One region of the Herminiimonas glaciei genome, then DNA from elsewhere that is predicted to be linked to it. Evidence: predicted binding sites of a transcription regulator. Region 1 holds the regulator's gene; each other region holds the start of a gene.

Region 1 (6,225 bases):
ATGCCGACATGGGCTATAGCTTCGGCAATCCGATTATTGCCAAACGCCGTGACGGGACTTGGGTGGTAGCCATTACTTCGGGCTATAACAATACCGGCGGTGACGGCAGGGGGCATTTGTATTTGCTCAACGCAAATACCGGTGCACGCCTGGAAAAACTGAATACCAACGCGGGTAGTGCCGGTTCTCCGAGTGGGTTGGCAAAGATTAATGCCTGGGTTGACACGGCGGTCGACAATACCGCCAAGCGGTACTACGGTGGTGACCTGTTGGGCAATGTATGGCGCTTCGATACGGAAGATATCATCCTTCCTGCCGGTAAGGAGGCAACGCTACTCGCGGAGCTTGGTAATGTTTCGCCTGCCGGTGTGCAGCCAATTACCACCAGACCTCTTCTGAGTGAAATTTCGGTAGGTGGTAACAATTATGCAGTCGTCACGGTCGCGACCGGACGTTACCTGGGTGATACCGATCGTAGTGATATCAGCCAGCAGTCCGTTTATGCATTGAAAGACACCTTGGCGGAAACCGGTTTGGGACAGGTGCGGGCACCGGATGTATTGGTGCAGCAGACGCTCACAACAAATCAGGCGGGCACAGAACGCACGACCTCGTCGACAGCTGTGGACTGGAATACAAAATCCGGCTGGTTTGTAGACCTGAATCCAAACAATGAATCACCTGGCGAACGGGTCAATGTCGGAATGCAGCAACAGCTGGGCTTGTTGACAGTTGCAGGTAATGTACCGGAACAAAATGCCTGTACCGTTGGTGGTTATGCCTGGTTGTATTTCTTTGATTACCGGACCGGGCAGTACTCGATGAACTCAACCAATCAAATGGCTGGACGTCGTTTGACAGGCAATGCTTTGGTCGCGGGTATTACGACCATACGACTGGGTACCGGGAAAACCACGACACTGGTGACTGATACCGGTGGTGTACTGAATAATGAAAGTAATCCGCCGCCACCACCGGATTCCCTCAAAGGTGCGCGTCGCGTCTCCTGGCAAGAGTTGATTGTTGATTAGTGTCCGTCAAATGTAATGGCGCAATATTTCATGAAACTGGCGCGACGCCCTTGTGAGTTGTCGGCAGGCTTGCTTGCAGTGCTTGCACATATATTATTGGTCGTCTATTTCGCGACCGCGACGGTGGGTAATTCTGTTGCAGGGGCGATGACACAGCGCGTGGTGGACGTTGCATTGCAGGAGGGACGGGCGAGTATTCTTGCCGTTTCGCAGCAAACCTCGTCTGTTGTCAGGAAGAGTGTGGAAGTAGCACGGGAAGCAGTTGCGGCCGCGCCCATATTGCCGCATCTGCCTGACGCCAGCTTGCGCGGCCAACATTACTTTGCGTCAAGCGAGCTGACGCAAAAACCTTTGGTCGCGGTCGATATTCCGGAAAATTTTGCCTTACTGGTGCCGGGGGCACCTGATCAAGTGGCGGTTTTACGCTTGTTAATAAGTGAATACGGGGATGTCGACCAGGCGCTCATTGAAGATACTGTGGTGCCGCTTGATACGGAAGAGATATTGTCCGCCACTTTCAAGAAAGTAAAATTTCATCCCGGCGAAATCAATGGACGTACAGTCAAAAGCCAGCTCAGGATCGCAATCCGCCTGGGTGAAGAAGTCACTGCAGCCAGCAATGAAATAGGCCTGCGATGACGCAGCAAGCGGACACAAAAAAGGGCGCAATCTGCGCCCTTCATTTCATCCGGCCGATTTGCCCGGCCTTGCCTTTAGCTTAAGGCGTTACAGCGTCTGACGCATCCGGCAATCGTTTGATCGCATCGTGTTGATGGTCTTGCTGTTTGGTTTTGTATTTGATCACTTGTCGATCGAGCTTGTCGATCAGTGTATCAATGGCAGCGTATAAATTATCTGCGATACTTTCCGCGTGCAGATCCTTGCCTCTCACTCGCAAGTTAATTTCCGCCCTTTGGCGTTTTTCTTTCTCGGGAAGATTGTCTACAGTCAGGATGACTGCAATATCGATAACGTGATCAAAATGTCGTTTGATGCGCTCCAATTTACCTTGTACATATTCGCGGATGGCGGGGGTCAATTCGAGGTGATGTCCACTGATTGTGAGATTCATACAGTGCTCCTATGAAAGTCACTGGAGGTTATGCGCGTCTTGTTAAGTGACTACGCCGAACACAGCAACGTATAACTACAACAAAAACTACAAAGGACGATATCTACAACGACTTGCGCAGATTGACCGGTGGGATCTTCAGGGCTTCGCGGTATTTTGCTACTGTCCGTCGCGCTACCACCATGCCTTGTTCTGCCAGCATGTCGGCAATCTTGCTATCAGAGAATGGAATTTTCGGGTCTTCAGCTCCTATCAATTGTTTGATCAGTGCCCGTATCGCCGTCGACGAAGCTTCACCACCGGCTTCTGTTGCGACATGGCTGCCGAAAAAGTATTTCAATTCGAACATCCCGTGGGGAGTCAGCATGTACTTCTGGGTGGTTACACGTGAAATAGTACTCTCGTGTAGACCCAGTGTATCAGCTATTTCACGTAAAACAAGCGGTCTCATTGCGACCGCACCGTGCGAAAAGAAGTTCCTCTGACGTTCAACAATTGCCTCTGCGACACGCAGGATGGTGTCGAAGCGCTGACGCATATTCTTGATTAACCATTTTGCTTCTTGCAACTGGGAACCAAGCGATGCCTCGCCCTTGCTTTGCTTCAAAATGTTGGCATACATGCTATTAACGCGCAGCCGTGGCATCACGTCGTGGTTCAGCATGACTTGCCAGCCGCTACGGGTACGTTTGACGATGACGTCAGGCACCACATAGTCGGAAGCATCCGTTGCAAAAATGGAACCTGGATGCGGATTGCATTGCTTGATGATGGCTTGTGCTTCGCGCAAGTCTTCGTCATCGCAATCCAGTGCCTTGCGCAATTTGTTGAAGTCGCGCTGGGCGAATAGCGGCAAGTGATTTTCCACGATGGCGAGGGCCATGCGGCGGGTCACCATTGCCACTTTGGGCATACGTTTGATTTGCAGTGCCAGGCATTCGGCAGCATCACGCGCACCTACGCCCGGTGGATCGAAGCTCTGCAACATTTTGAGAGAGATCTGCAGTTCTTCCAGTTCGATCTCCAGCTCTTCCGGCAGGCGGGCATGGATTTCTTCCAGCTCTTCTTCCAGATAGCCATTGTCATTCAATGCATCAATGATTAACTCAAGCAGCGCACGGTCGCGGTGTTCGCGTACGGTAACGCGCATTTGTTCGAGCAGATGCTCACGCAAGGTTGTTTCATGCGCTTCGAGTTGCGGGCGGGCATCATCGTCCTCCGGGGCCTTGGAGGTGCGTGCTACATCGTCGAAACTCCATTCGCTGTCACCGCTTGACGCTTCCGGCAAATCGGGCGCGTCGGAGCCGCCTTCGCTATCCGGGGTTTGGGGGGTATTGGCTTCGATGCTGGCGCCTTCCGGCGTCGTGCCGCTGGCACCGATGGCACCGTCAGCCAGCAGGCGTACTGCATGATCCAGCGGATCATCGGTACGTTCCAGCATCGGGTTGTCGGCAAGAATCTGTTCCAGTTCCTGATGCAATTCAAGAGTCGATAACTGCAGCAGGCGGATCGATTGCTGCAGTTGTGGCGTAAGTGCCAGGTGTTGCGAGACTCGTAGTTGCAGGGATTGCTTCATAGATGTTTTTTCTTCCGCTTACATGCGGAAATGTTCACCTAAGTAGACGCGCCGTACCGATTCATTGGCGATGATGTCGTCCGGTCGTCCGCTGGCCAATACCGCACCCTGGTTAATGATGTAAGCGCGATCGCAGATGCCCAGTGTTTCGCGCACATTGTGATCGGTGATCAGCACGCCGATGCCACGTTCTTTGAGGAAACGCACAATGCGCTGGATTTCAATCACCGCGATAGGGTCGACACCTGCAAACGGTTCATCGAGCAGGACGAAACGCGGATTGGTCGCCAATGCACGGGCAATTTCGACCCGGCGGCGTTCACCACCGGATAGCGACATCGCCTGGTTTTCGCGCAGCTTTTCAATTTGCAAATCGGCCAGCAAGGTGTCCAGGCGCTGTTCCAGTTGCGACGAGTTCAATGCCTTGCCGTTGACGCGCTGCAATTCAAGCACAGCGCGGATATTGTCTTCGACGCTGAGCTTGCGGAAGACCGATGCTTCCTGCGGCAGGTAGGACAGGCCGAGTTGTGCGCGCTTGTGGATAGGCAGGCGCGAGATGTCGACGCCATCCAGTTCGATGCGGCCGGCATCAGACGGTACCAGGCCCACGATCATGTAGAAGGAAGTGGTCTTGCCGGCGCCGTTAGGGCCGAGCAAACCGATCACTTCGCCGCTTTCAACTTGCAATGCGACATCGCGCACAACCTGGCGCGCGCCATAGCTTTTCTGGAGTCCGTTAACGATCAGCTTGCTAGACATCTTATTTTGCCTTTGTATCTGCGGCACGCGGTTGGATTACGGCCTTGATGCGGCCGGCACCTTGTTTGCTGTCGCCGCTTGACGTGTTATGTACGGTAAAGAATTCAGCGCGTGTGTCGTAGGAGATGAATTCGCCTTCGACTTCATCGGTGGGCTTGCCGTTTTCCAGGCGACGCATGCGGGCCTTGGAAAACAACTTCATGATTTCGGCCTTGTCATCGTATTCAATGCGTTCAGCCTGGCCTTCTATCCATTGGTCCGGACCGCCATCGCGCTTTTGCTTGAAGTTAGCCAGCGTATCGGAGGAGCCGTATAGCGTGATGAATTGATAGCCGGCCGGGTCTTGCTTGACCACCATCTTGTTGGCTTTCATCAGGATGGTGCCGCGGGTTAACACGACATTGCCGGTGAAGGTGTTGATCTGCTTGATGTCGTCGTATTCCATTTTATTGGCTTCGACATTGGTGGGCTTGGTGGCATCGGCCTTTTCGGCAAAGGAGCCGACCGTTGTGCCCAAGCCGCAGAGAACCAGAAGTACGGAAAGGAAGCGTTTCATGAAAGTTCTCTAAATGAATGCGTCGGATAAAAATCGTCTATGCGCTTAGCGCGGATGTGCGGCTTGATACTGCGCATTAACATTGCTGGATAAATTGAATTCGCCGGTTGCATTATTGGCGAACATACCGCTGCCGTTCAATGTCGATGTGCCGACTTTGATATCGACATGCTTGGGCGTCTTCATGATCTCATCATCCGGCAGGATCAGCAGGTACGAGGTCTTGAGCTGGAAGTGCTGTGAGCCCGCTGCCGGTGGCCGGTCGATCAGGACGTTGTCATACATATGCACTTCGGTATTGTCCTTTTCCACCAGGGCGCGCTCCGAGCGGCTGACCATCGGTTGTCGCCCCTTGCTGAAGCTGTACATGACCGGCTTCTGGATCTGGTAGGAATTATCCAGTGGGTAATGCTTCATCTCGGTGCCGGTCAGGTTATAGCGTGCAGTGCCATCCTTGCCCATACGGACAAAATTGAATTTTTCTGCATAGAAGTCAGGTTCGCTGCGTTGTTTGGCCGGCAGTGTTTCGTCGGTTTGGCGACGCATGACTTCGACCAGCCAGAAACTGCCGAATGCCAATGCCGCACTGAGTGCAATCAGTACGACCAGGCGCACGGTGTTGGTGGGGCGCAGCGCTTTCATGCAAGATACGGCGCCAGTGCCGCCTCGTAGTTGCCTTGCGCGCGCAGGATGAAGTCACATAGTTCGCGTGCTGCTCCGCGGCCGCCGCCAGCCTGGGTCACATAATGCACGCGTGAACGTACTTCTGCATGGGCGTTCGGCACGCTGGCGGCAAAGCCGACGCGCATCAGAATCGGCAAATCGATGACGTCGTCGCCGATGAAGCCGCAGGCGTCTGCCGTGGTATTCGTTTGTGTTAACAGCTGTTCAAAGGCGCTGCGTTTGTCGTGTATGCCCTGGAACACATGGTGTATGCCGAGATCGCTGGCACGGCGCAGCACGATAGGTGACTGGCGTGCGCTGATGATCGCGGTCGAGACACCGGATTGCTGCAGTAATTTGATGCCATGCCCGTCGAGCACATTGAAGGTCTTGCTGATTTCGCCTTCCGGACCAAAGTGCAGGCTGCCATCGGTCAGTATGCCGTCCACGTCAAAAATCATCAGCCGCACATTGGCGGCACGTTGGCTGGCGACGGTGTCCTTGGGCGCGCTCATCAAATTACTTTCGCACGCGTCAGGTCATGGATGTGCAATGCGCCGACCAGTTT
Region 2 (6,225 bases), 290 kb from region 1:
ATCGCCTTGAAGCCGCGTTCAACTGCAGCCGCGACATGCGTCACCGCATCTGCCAAGCCATCCATACCGAAGCTGGCATAGGCCGGAATACCGTCGGCAGATGCACCACTACCGACACTGCCGCCTAATGCACGTACCAGCGGCAACTCGAGGAATTTTGCATGCGCATCCCAGACCGCCATATCGATACCGGCCAGCACCATATCGAGCAAACCATAGGTCCCTATCAGCATAAAGCGGCTGCGCAGATTATTGGTGAGACCCAGCGGATCCAGCGGCTGGCCTTCCAGCAACAGGGTCAGGTCCTGCGCCAGTTGTTTGACTGCCCCCAGCACCAGCGGCGTATAGGTAAAGATATAGGCATGGCCGCAAACACCTGCATCCGTCTGTACATCCAGCAACAGCATGGGTGCCGCATGTACCGTCCCGCTCGCCGTTTTCAGTGGCTGTGAGAGTGGCACGATCAATGCACGTACACGCATTTCAGTGATGAGAGGTAAAGACATAATCGCCCTGCTATTTAAAAGATAAAAACGCCGCCTTCCAAAGGCGGCTCCGGCTTATTGCAAGCGCTCGCTACCGTCAGGTGCGCGTGACAGTGCGGGCAAAGGTCCGAGCTCGGCAGCAAACTGGGCACGTTCTGCTTCCGCTGCAGCATCGTTGAATTCAACCGGCGTCAGTGCGCGACGATTAACCTTCAATTCGAATACATCAAAACGATTGTAGTAACCGACGACGTCCTGGAATTGTTTGGGTATGACGCATTTGGCGAGGTCGATATCGGCATAGACGATACCTTCTTCATCCTGCAGGGTGTCACTGATCGGCATCCCGTCCGGGCCCATGATCATCGATACGCTCTTCGATGCTTCTTCCATCAAACGACGTACACGCGGATCGTTGCGGCTGATCATGTCGATTGCTTCAGGCGGCAGGAAGCCGGAAGCGACGATGTTAAACATCTTGCCTTCAAAGGCAGCCGCACCGGCACGCAGGCGTATCGATGCTTCGAGGTCGTAAGCAACTTCGCCCGACGGATGGGTAGGCCAGCGTGGCGAGTATGCGGAGATATGCACGTTCTCGCCTTGCGCCATCAGCGAGAAGCGTGCCAGTGCATTCGTGTTTTCGCCACACACCAGTGCACCGATGCGGCCGATGCGGGTATCGACTACACGCAAGCCGCTACCGTCACCACTGGCCCATGCCAGTTTTTCCCAATGCGTTGCAATCAGTTTGCGATGACGGTTCAGGATGCTGCCGTCATCACCGATCAGGATATTCGTATCCCATACGCAACCCATGCTGATCGGTGTACCTTCGTTGATGCCCATCGAAACGAAGACGCCGTGGCGACGTGCCGCTTCACGCAATTGCGCTACTTCCGGTCCGTTGATCGCTATCGCCGACGATGCCAGTTTGAAAAAGAATTCATGCGTTTCCACCGGCGCCCATACGCCACACCAGATCGGGAAGGCGGAAACGAATGCTTCCGGGAAAGCGATCAGCGAAGCGCCGTTGCGCGCAGCTTCAGCGATCAGGTCGCACGCTTTATCGATGGTGGCCGGGGTGTCGAAATAGATAGGCGCTGCATGACATGCGGCTGCCTTGAATTTTGGATATTCCTTCATTACTACTCTCCTAAATGATGTTTTGAGTCCGGACAATTCAAGTCCGAAAGTCACGTGCCACTATAGGCGGTGTGCGGGGAAAACTGAGCGTTTTACAGATTGAAATGATTTGCATCCGGGATGCAGAAAATCTGCATCCCTAGCATTGGAGACGCTTACCAGACCATTAAGGTAAACGGGAAGACATAAGCCTGTAGTGTGACGAACAAGCCGACCAGGCAAGCCAGCGCTATCGAATGGAAAAAGACATAGCGCAGGATCTCGCCTTCATGCCCATACCATTTGGTCGCGGTAGCGGCCACCACGATGGATTGCGCATCGATCATCTTGCCCATGACGCCACCCGATGAATTGGCTGAAGCCATTAACACCGGATTCAGGCCCAACTGCTCTGCCGTGGTTTTTTGCAAGCCACCGAACAAGACATTCGCAGCAGTATCGGAACCGGTCAGAGCGACACCCATCCAGCCCAGCAAAGTACCGAAGAAGGGATAGAACACACCGGTATGGGCAAATGCCAAACCGAGTGTCGAATCCATGCCGGAGTAACGCGTGATGTAACCGAGCGCCAACATCGCCGCGATTGCAATCAGCGAATGACGCAGTATCTTCAAGGTGTCCCAATACACGACAAACAATTGCTTGAAGCGGTAGCCCATCACCAGGCCGGAAATCATCGAAGCAATGAAAATACCGGTACCGGTTGCCGACAACCAGTTCAGGTTAAAGATCGCGGCTTCCACATGTGGATGCAAGGCTACCGGTGGCATCTTTTGCGTCAACATATGCAACCACGGCCATTCAAAGCGCAATACCGACAAACCATCGAGCATCTTCTTCCAGCCCGGCACCCCCCACAGGAATACCAGTACCGACAGGATGAACCATGGCAACCACGCACGGATCACCGTCTCCCGGCTATGCGTATGGATCACCGATGGCTGCTGTTGCTGCGCTGCTGCCTTGAACTTGCCGGCGGCGGAGGTCCAGATATTGGCCGGCTTCCATACTTTCAGGAACAGGGTCAGCAAGACCATCGATGAGATCGCCGCACCGACGTCCACCAACCACGGTCCGTGGAAATTCGAAATCAGGTATTGCGGTACCGCGAACGCGGCAGCAGCCACCAGGATCGCAGGCCACACCGCAAGCATCCCGCGGAAACCACAGAAAGCCCAGATCAGCCAGAACGGCACCAACATCGAAAACACCGGCAACTGGCGTCCGACCATGCCGGACAATTGCAGCATATCGAGCCCGGTTACACCGGCCAGTGCAATGATAGGCGTACCAAGTGCACCGAATGCAACTGGTGCGGTATTCGCAATCAGCGACAAGCCCGACGCCGCCAAAGGTGCAAAGCCGAGGCCGATCAGCATCGCACCGGTCACGGCAACCGGCGTACCAAAGCCGCCCGCACCTTCAAAGAAAGCGCCGAAGGAAAATGCCACCAGCAACAGCTGCAAACGGCGGTCTGTCGTAATGCCGGTGATGCTTTCCTGCAGTACCTTGAAGTAGCCTTTACGTTCGGTCAGCTGGTACAAAAAGATGACGTTGAGAATGATCCAGCCTATCGGCATCAAACCATTCGCAGCACCGAAAGCTGCCGACGATAGCGCAGACGAAGCCGGCATCGTGAAACAAAAAACCGCGACAACAATTGCCGATGCCAAACCAAGCAGCGCGGCAATATGCGCCCTGATATGAAAGAAAGCCAGTGCCGACAACATGACGACGACGGGTACTGCCGCCGCCAGTGTTGAAAGCCAAGCATTGTTGAAAGGATCGTACACATGAGACCACATCATTTTGTCTCCCAGAAAATGGGGGTAATCGTTAGAAGGCTGTGACGCCCACTGCATTTTTTAATTTGATTTCAAGCCGGACAGCGACGCAAATTCTGTCATAGCTGATTCGTGCGAAGGCGTGAAAAAGATGCAATCCGATATGAAGCAAAATGAAATTTGCTATGAAAGAGGATGTCGTCCCCAATAGAAATTTCACGTGAGAACAACAACAGAAAAAGAAATATGAAGAGGGCCGGAGTGCGAAAAAAAACAGGCAGGAATTGCTCGTACTAAGCTTCGATCCAACAAACGCACTCGAAGGGTGCGCAACTGCACCAAGGCGGTCCACGCAATCCCATCGCATCGCCGGGGCAGGCTCAGGGCAAGGGCAAAAAACTGGTTTTTTCCCATGGCATGACTCATGCTAAGACAAATACAAACTTGTATACATGGGAGTATTCAAAATGTTGGGATGGACGATAGTCGATTGGCAAACTGCTTACCGCGATGGCGCAACACCAGCGGCTTTACTGGCAACACTACTGAATGGCCTGGCCGGCGATGATGCAGCCTGGATCACGCTGATTGATCAGCCCTATCTTGCGGCGCAGCTACAAGCACTGGAAGCGCGTCGCCTGGCAAATCCTGATTTGGCGACACTGCCCTTGTATGGCGTGCCCTTTGCCGCGAAAGACAATATCGATGTGGCAGGCATACGCACCACAGCCGCCTGCCCCGAATTCGCTTACATCGCAGAACAACACGCCACCGTCGTGCAACGCTTGCTGGATGCCGGTGCGATTGTCATTGGTAAAACCAATCTCGATCAATTCGCCACTGGCCTGGTCGGCATACGCTCGCCTTACGGCGCAGTGCCGAATAGCTTCGATCCGGAATACGTATCCGGCGGCTCCAGCTCCGGCTCCGCTTCGGTCGTGGCACGCGGCCTGGTACCGTTTTCACTCGGTACCGACACCGCGGGCTCGGGTCGCGTACCGGCCGGCCTCAACAATATCGTCGGCCTTAAACCAACCGTCGGTTCACTTAGCGGACGCGGCGTGGTACCGGCTTGCCGCACACTGGATTGCGTGTCTATTTTTGCCACCACGGTGGCTGACGCAGAACTCGTATTCACACAGGCCGCTGGCTTCGATGCGGCGGATGCATATTCACGTACACGCCCGGAACATGTGTTGACCAAGCTGCCGGCCAAGCCGCGTTTCGGCATCCCGGCCCAACCCGAATTTTATGGTGACACCATCGCAGCCGCTGCGTATGCGCAGGCACTGGAAGCGGTACGCGCCAGCGGTGCGGTATGTATTCCACTCGATTTTTCCTTATTCGATCAAGTCACTACCTTGCTCTATGACGGTCCATGGGTAGCCGAGCGTTATGCGGCAATTGAAGCCTTCGCCGAAGAACACAGCGATGCCATCCATCCCGTTGTGCGCGACATCATCTTTCGCGCCCGCGAATTCTCGGCAACAGATACCTTCAATGCGCAATACAAGCTGGCCGACCTCAAACGCGCTGCCGACAAAATCATGGCTTCGGTCGATGCCTTGCTGGTACCGACCGCAGCGACGCATTACAAGATCGCCGAGGTCGCGGCCGACCCGGTCCGCCGTAACAGCCATATGGGCAAGTACACCAACTTCGTCAACCTGCTGAACTGGTGCGCGCTGGCGGTACCGGCCAATCTGCGTAGCGACGGCCTGCCCTTTGGCCTTACGCTGATCGGTCCGGCCTGGTCGGACCATGCACTGGCCGCCTTCGGTAAACACTGGCAGGCACTGACCGGCTTGCCGCGAGGCGCCACCGGACAGCCTTACATGCCGCCGGCAGCCACCACGGACAAGCATGAGGTGCCGGCTGGTCACCTGCGGGTCGCCGTGGTCGGTGCACACCTGACAGGCATGCCGCTGAACCGCGAACTGACCGAACGTAAAGCCATCCTGGTGGAAAGTGCACAGACCGCCGATAGCTATCGCCTGTACACACTGGCTGGAACCACGCCACCCAAACCAGGGCTGGCACGCAGCAAGGATGGCGCGGCGATTACGGTGGAATTATGGGATATCCCCCTGCCGGCCTTCGGCTCATTTGTCGCCGGGGTACCCGCACCATTGGGAATAGGCACGCTGGAGTTAAGTGACGGCCGGCTGGTCAAAGGTTTCATCTGTGAACCGTATGCACTGGAAAGCGCACAAGACATCACTTCCTTCGGTGGCTGGCGCGCATATTGCAACAGGGCTGCCTGAACTGATTCTTTCGGAAACCATGTACCATGATACCCAAGCTCAAATTTGCCAAAGTCCTGCCTGACAGTCTCGCTTCGCAAGCCTATACCCGGCTGAAGGCGGACATTTTCGACTTCCACTTCCTGCCCGGCGACCGTTTCAGCGAAAACGAGATGAGCGAACGCCTGCAAATGAGTCGCACACCGGTACGGGAAGCCCTGTTCCGCCTGCAACGTGAAGGCTATGTCGAAGTCTTGCACAAGAGCGGCTGGCAAATCCGCCCTTTCGATTTCCAGATGTTCGAACAGCTCTACGATGTGCGCAGCGTACTCGAATGTGCGGCGGTCGAACAACTGTGCGCGATGCCGGAAGCGCCACCACTATTGCAACAACTGGCAGAACTCTGGTTCGTGCCGGAACATGAACGTATCACTGATGTACCCACACTCTCGGTACATGACGAACGTTTCCATGAACAATTGGTGGAAGCCAGTGGCAATGCGGAAATGGCGCGCATCCATCACGACATCACCGAACGCATACGCGTTATACGGCGGCTGGAATTCACGA
Region 3 (6,225 bases), 490 kb from region 1:
GCGTTGGTGCACACATTGATGTGGACGTGAATGATTACCAGACCGAAGGTGGCGATATCTACCTGCTGTGCTCGGATGGCTTGTCAGATATGTTGGCTGGCGAGCAAATGAGCGCGATGCTGGCCGATAACGATACGGATCTTGAATTATTATGTAGCTCGCTGGTGCAGGCGGCGAATGACAATGGCGGGCGCGATAATATTTCCGTCATCCTGGTGAAAGTCGAAGCCAGTATGCCCGTGCCCCTAAGCTGGTGGCAGCGCATGACAGCCGGTTTTAAATCCTGACTTGGCATAAATCTTGATACGACTGGCTTAAACGCAGCCGTCTTTCAATGGATGTGATGCATTTACAGGATATGTAAAGAAGGTAGAAAGGATGTTGGAATAGTAATGCCCACGATTATTTTGGCGAAAGACGGTATCACCCTGCAGGAATTCTCCTTGCTGAAAGAGCGTACCAGCATAGGGCGGCGCGCCTTCAACGACATCGTCATAGATGCGGCGGGGATTAGTGCCGAACATGCGGTCATCATTGCGCATCCGGTCGGCTGCTATTTTGAAGACCTGGGCAGTACCAATGGGAGCCAGCTCAACGGTCAGCCAGTAAGCAAGCATTTGTTACAGGATAGCGATGTGATCGCATTGGCGACGCACACCATCCGGTACTGTGCGACTGTCGATATGCCGGATTCCGTTGCAGTCGTTTCCGTTAACGAGTCCTTGCCGGAAGATCTGGGTAATATCCAGCAAATTACCGAACCCAGGTATCAAGATCCATTTGAAACAACCATGACGACAAATGCAGTAATCAAAATCCTCAACGGCGCCGGCGCGGGCAAGGAAGTCACGCTGAACAAGGCCCTGACGACCATAGGCCGGCCAGGCCGGCATGTCGCCGTGTTTGCCAGCAGCCCGCAGGGTTACAGCCTGACCCATGTCGAAGGTGACGACTATCCGGTCGTCAATGGCGCATCGATAGGCACCTTGACCCGGCCCTTGAACAACGGCGATCAAATCCACCTGGCGGGTACCGATATCGTGTTCCTCAACGACGCGTAAAAAGCTGTGTTGAGGTCTCGCTGCACTGCCGCAAGACAAATTTTTTAGCCGGATGTGACAAAAATTGGCGCAGGCAGAACCAAAATTGTTACTTTTCGTTAAATAATCGTAACAATTTCACAATGTTTGGCTGAATTTGGGGTGGCACAGCGATTGCTGTATGGGTGACAGGGTGGAAAAGCTACCTGTATTCCCAAACCAGGAGAAAAAGATGAAATCGATGAAAATGATGAAGAAAGCACAAAGCGGTTTTACGCTGATCGAATTGATGATCGTTGTAGCGATTATCGGTATTTTGGCAGCAGTGGCAATTCCACAGTATCAAGATTATGTGACACGTGCGAAGTTGGCGAAAATTATCCCAACGGTTGAGTCGCTTAAGCTGGCAGTTGCTGAGTACAAGCAGGTCAATGGTGATGCTAATATGGGGCTTGATCCTTGGGCAACTTTAGGCTTGACCGCTGCTCCGGGAGAAACGACTGAAGTATCTGCTATTTCTGTTTCTACCACGGGTGAGATTACTGCGACCATGAAGGGTATCGGTGATGCATACAATACTAAAAGTGTCATTTTTGTACCTGCCGCAACCGAGACCCTCGTTACCTGGACCACAAAGTGCAGTGCCACATTGGGTGATGCAAAAGCTGCTGCAATCATGAATAAAGTTTTTGGTCCAACAACAGGTTGCTAATGTAATCATTTGGCAAAAGTTAAAAAGGGCTCCTATGTGAGCCCTTTTTTATTTTCACTCTATAAATAAAAAAATATTCACGTTTGAAAATATGTTATTGAGAATGATAAATAGTGATCGACTTGCAAGTGCTGTGTCCATTCTATTTATTGTTCTATTGAGTTTTCTTTTGTACGGCCAGTTTTTTGATTCCGGGATTATTTTTGACGATCATGGCTTGTTTGCTTCATTAAGAGTCTATGAATTTGCGCAAAATCCATTTGATTTCAAATCGCGGACTTTTCCTTACTTTACCCTTGGATTTATCCAGGTCCTGACTGAAGACCTTGCGGCGAATCGCATTTTTAGCCTGCTACTCCATATCTCGTGTGCAAGCTTGCTGTTTGCGTTGTTACGCAGTTTGCTTACCAGTATTGCTCGCAATTCAACCACGCTTATACGTTCGCAAGCTAGCTTAGTCAGCGCAATCGTCGCAATCAGCTTTGCAATCCATCCTATTGCTGTATACGGCGTTGGGTATCTGGCACAACGAAGCGGCCTTTTCGCGACATTTTTCTGCCTGCTTGCTGTTTGGTTTTACCGCCGTTCCTTTGCGGAAAATCGCACCGTAGATGTCATTACGGCCGCCTTGTTTTACTCACTGGCGGTGCTCTCCAAAGAGCATGCAATCATGCTGCCTGCCGCGATCTTGCCCCTGGCAGTCTTATATGACGGAGGCTGGCAGGCAAAATTCAAGCGTATGGCTTTGTTTTTGCTGCTTTGTTCTCCAGCCGCGCTGACAGTACTGTTCTCCACCATACATATTGTGGCAAGTAGTTATGAGCCGGATATTGCAACTATCCTGCCCAAAATGCAGGAAATGGCAGTGGTGGAACAAGTTCAGAGTCAGTGGTGGACCAGCATTGTCCTGCAAGCGGGTTTCTTTTTCGATTACCTGGCATTCTGGATCGTGCCGGATGTACGGTTTCTGTCTGCCGATATGCGTTTTGATTTTGCGCATATCTGGTCGTCCTGGTGGGTATACCCCAAGGCTTTCCTTTTTTTTGCATCGCCTGTCATCGCACTTTATTTTTTGCGCAAGAAGGGTTGGCTCGCACTTTTTTGCTGCGGCTTTTTATATTCGTGGTTCTTGTTTATGACGGAACTGGCTGCGGTGCGTTTTCAGGAACCATTCGTTTTATATCGTAGTTATCTCTGGGCGCCGGGTTACATGATGATGTTGGCCGCGGTGTGTGCACGCATACCGCGACGCTGGTTGATATTGGGAGCGATTCCCGTATTTGTGGTTTTCTTCATGCTGGCCATGGATCGTTTGACCAGTCTTTCTAGTGAAGCGAATGTATGGAAGGATGCGGCTGCCAAGCTGGCATCGCCGACTTTGGTGGGCAGCGATCGCATTTTCTATAATCGTGGCCTGGCGTATATGCGTGAAAAGAAATATGAGGACGCGATCGCCGATTTTTCGCGCACACTGCAATTGAACCCCAAGGTTGGGCAGGCTTACTATAGCCGCGCCCGTGCTTATTATGCGCTGGATAAATATACGGCAGCATTGTCCGATCTTGACCAGGTCTTGTTGCTTGGTCCGGCGAATGCTTCTGCCTACTATACGCGTGGTTTGATTCTGGAGCGTCTTAGCTGCATGGCGGCGGCCAGGAAGGCTTTCGTTGCCAGTTTTGCCGCAGGTAACCGGTTTGCGAAACTGAAACTAAATGATCTTGATGAAAACAAGGATGTAGTGGAGAAGAAGGACAAGTCCAAACCTGGCACCTGCCCTGATTAAACGGGACGATTTAGATAGCGCTCAAATTACCGTCTATAGTCGACCAGCTCCCGGACTTTCCACCATGCTTTTCTTCCACGCGGATGTCTGACATCACCATCCCCCGGTCTACCGCCTTGCACATATCGTAAATCGTCAACAAACCGATTTGCACGGCGGTCAGGGCTTCGTCTTGAAACCGTTGCTACGCTTATGTTTCAAGCGGATTTGACATTGGGAATTACAAATCAAAATTTCGCTAAATTCATGAATTTTGTTCAACGCACTTGGACAGAATTTGGACAGGATTTTGGCCCGATCCTGTAGCTAGCATACGATAACCTCACCCTTTGTTCAACAGGAAGACTGCTGTACTGCGGCAAGATGTTCGGATACTTCATACTGGCCCGCACGTTTGTCGGCGTAAATGAATTCGAGACGTAGTCGGATAGTGAACGAGCGAACCATCTTTTTTTATGCGGCGTTCAGTTGATGGGAGCTGAGTCTGAGGTCCGATCTGATCGAGCTTGCTTAAGCGTTGTGTCGGAACGACAGGTAGTTTTTTCTTTTTTTAACGTCAATTTTACGGATTGCCAATGAATATTGATGGTCTAGCTTTTCGCATCAAAAATCAGTCGGCATGTCACAATTTTTCAGATTGTAATACCACTTCAATTTTGCTTTAATTGAGATTGTACTGAATTTACGTTGCTGGCTTCCAGCGTCGTCAAGTGTTGCGATACCCCGAAGGTAATAGGGTGCGACACCGCTCTCGGTAACGAGATCGAAGGAATATGTTCAGGTTTTCTGGGCGAACTTGGCAAGAGGGCAACCTCGAACCGCACCTCTTCTTAGCGGGAAGCAACTTCCTGCGATTCGGTGTGCTAAGTCTATTTTTGAACCATTTATTGGCTCAAAGGGACTTTTGCATTCGCCGTTTTGGTAAATCAAGTTCCCTGCGGCCTGGAAGCTTGATATGAATTTAGTAACACCAATAAGCCTTGCGTCATCACAGCGGGCACAGGCAGTAACAGTATTAAATCCGTTTGATCGCAGTCACGTCACCGTAAAGCGTTATAGGCTTGACGAGTCTGGTGCTGTGGTGTGTGACGCATACGGTAACGCATCCTCTTTTTACCATTGCCAGCATCCAATCTCTGATATCCATACCTTGGGAGCATTGATTGCGACGCTTAGCGCCAGCAGAGATGCAATTCTCATTCGAGGTTTGGCGAAGCCTGAATTACACAGGGTAGCGTCAAGAAACACCGAAAATTTTCAAGAAGCCCCCGCTGGTTGTCAGTGGGTGATGATTGATTTCGATAATCTCCCGTTACCGTTAGGAATGAATCCTACAGGGCGAGATGCGATCGAATATTGTGTTACCAAGCTCCCGCCAGAATTCCGCAGCGCCAGTTACTTTTTTCAGCACAGCTCAAGCGCTGGCATCGTAGCAGCCGACGGCATTGCATATAAGAACAAAACGGGCCTGAATGCACACGTGTTTTTTTGGTTGGATAGTCCGATACCCGGCAATTTGCTTGCTGCGTACTTGCAAGACTATTGCATTGACACGGGGTTTTACGACAAAGTAAGAAACAAAGGCAGTGTGCCGATGATTCGGTACGGCGTGGACTTATCCGTAATAAAGACAGCTGTGCAGCCTCACTATGTCGGTCTTCCGATTATCGAAGCGGGGGTCACTTGCACACTTAACGCAACAGGCAGGCAGGGGCTGGTGCAGAAATATAGTGACGCTGTTGTTATACCTGCATTCAGGTCAGATATCGAGCGGATTGTCGCCCAGAAGCACCGCTTGCTGCGTGAAGATTGGTGTAGAGAATGTGGACTGATTAAGGTTCGCTCAGTCACCAAATTGGCAAACGGTGGGGTAGCTGTCTCTATGCATTTTACCAATCCTGATGCAACTGCCAGAACGGGGCGAGAATTTTTGCGTGCAGAATTTTATGGCCAAGACGGTAACGCTATTCGGCTTTACTTTGCTGACGAAGGAACGCCAGGAAGTTGGTGCGTAGTCAAAACAAAACCTCAGCTTGCATTCCGCTTTGGTGACGGCGCAACATTACACTTGAAGGAGCTTTCGCTTGGTGCGTATGAACACGTGCGAGATACATTATCTTGGTTTACAGAAGTGCCGTGTCACACATTGCAGCTTGGTGAACAAGGGTATCTACCCCCATTGGTTTCTTTCGCCCGTGCCAAAGCATCGTTGATTCTGGCTCCCACAGGCAGCGGTAAAACATACGCATTCGGGCAGTACGCTCTTGTCAATCGGAACAAGATCATTATCTATGCTGCGCCGACGATTGCACTGGGCAGTCAGACGATGGGTGATCTTCGAGGTGACGGGGTCAGTGCCAGCCACTACCAAGATTACCGAGGAGAACAGCTAGTCAATGGTGTCTACGTCACTACATATAAATCATTGCCACGATTTGTGAAGGCTGCTGAACGAGACATGGTTCAGTATGAGTTGGTGCTGGACGAAATTCATGCTGGGCTTGATGAGTCGATGCGAAATGGAAAATTTCTAGAGCAATTTGAAAACGCAATCGGACGTGCTGCAAAAATATTGTTTCTTACAGCGACGATTACCCCATTACAGCAAAAGAAATTGACCGAAGTAGTGGGGGCAAAAGTTGGCGGGCTAGACGCAGATAATTTTACTGTTTACGAATTTTTGCCGGTGA

The links. Region 1 encodes sigma-54, which starts transcription at its own class of promoters, with help from an activator protein. Its sites were predicted from a motif close to TGGCANGNAANCTGCTTT; they were not measured.
Region 2: a site for sigma-54 is predicted at 3,826-3,843, ahead of atzF (allophanate hydrolase). Genes of this name have one in related genera too.
Region 3: a site for sigma-54 is predicted at 1,204-1,221, ahead of ACFQPC_RS16225 (pilin). Genes of this name have one in related genera too.

What each region holds. Positions count from the first base shown of each region.
Region 1 is NZ_JBHTBU010000002.1:625,520-631,744, forward strand. It holds gene ACFQPC_RS13805 (pilus assembly protein) at 1-1,031, shown strand, start outside; gene ACFQPC_RS13810 (hypothetical protein) at 1,047-1,670, shown strand; gene hpf (ribosome hibernation-promoting factor, HPF/YfiA family) at 1,750-2,103, opposite strand; gene ACFQPC_RS13820 (RNA polymerase factor sigma-54) at 2,207-3,679, opposite strand; gene lptB (LPS export ABC transporter ATP-binding protein) at 3,698-4,438, opposite strand; gene lptA (lipopolysaccharide transport periplasmic protein LptA) at 4,440-4,994, opposite strand; gene lptC (LPS export ABC transporter periplasmic protein LptC) at 5,040-5,636, opposite strand; gene ACFQPC_RS13840 (KdsC family phosphatase) at 5,633-6,172, opposite strand; gene ACFQPC_RS13845 (KpsF/GutQ family sugar-phosphate isomerase) at 6,172-6,225, opposite strand, start outside.
Region 2 is NZ_JBHTBU010000002.1:920,200-926,424, reverse strand. It holds gene ACFQPC_RS15315 (enolase C-terminal domain-like protein) at 1-506, opposite strand, end outside; gene ACFQPC_RS15310 (carbon-nitrogen hydrolase family protein) at 561-1,628, opposite strand; gene ACFQPC_RS15305 (L-lactate permease) at 1,784-3,433, opposite strand; gene atzF (allophanate hydrolase) at 3,880-5,676, shown strand; gene ACFQPC_RS15295 (GntR family transcriptional regulator) at 5,703-6,225, shown strand, end outside.
Region 3 is NZ_JBHTBU010000002.1:1,117,658-1,123,882, forward strand. It holds gene ACFQPC_RS16215 (Stp1/IreP family PP2C-type Ser/Thr phosphatase) at 1-287, shown strand, start outside; gene ACFQPC_RS16220 (FHA domain-containing protein) at 393-1,061, shown strand; gene ACFQPC_RS16225 (pilin) at 1,273-1,752, shown strand; gene ACFQPC_RS16230 (tetratricopeptide repeat protein) at 1,886-3,535, shown strand; partial or broken gene ACFQPC_RS16235 (cyclic pyranopterin monophosphate synthase MoaC) at 3,546-3,704, opposite strand; gene ACFQPC_RS16240 (DEAD/DEAH box helicase family protein) at 4,491-6,225, shown strand, end outside.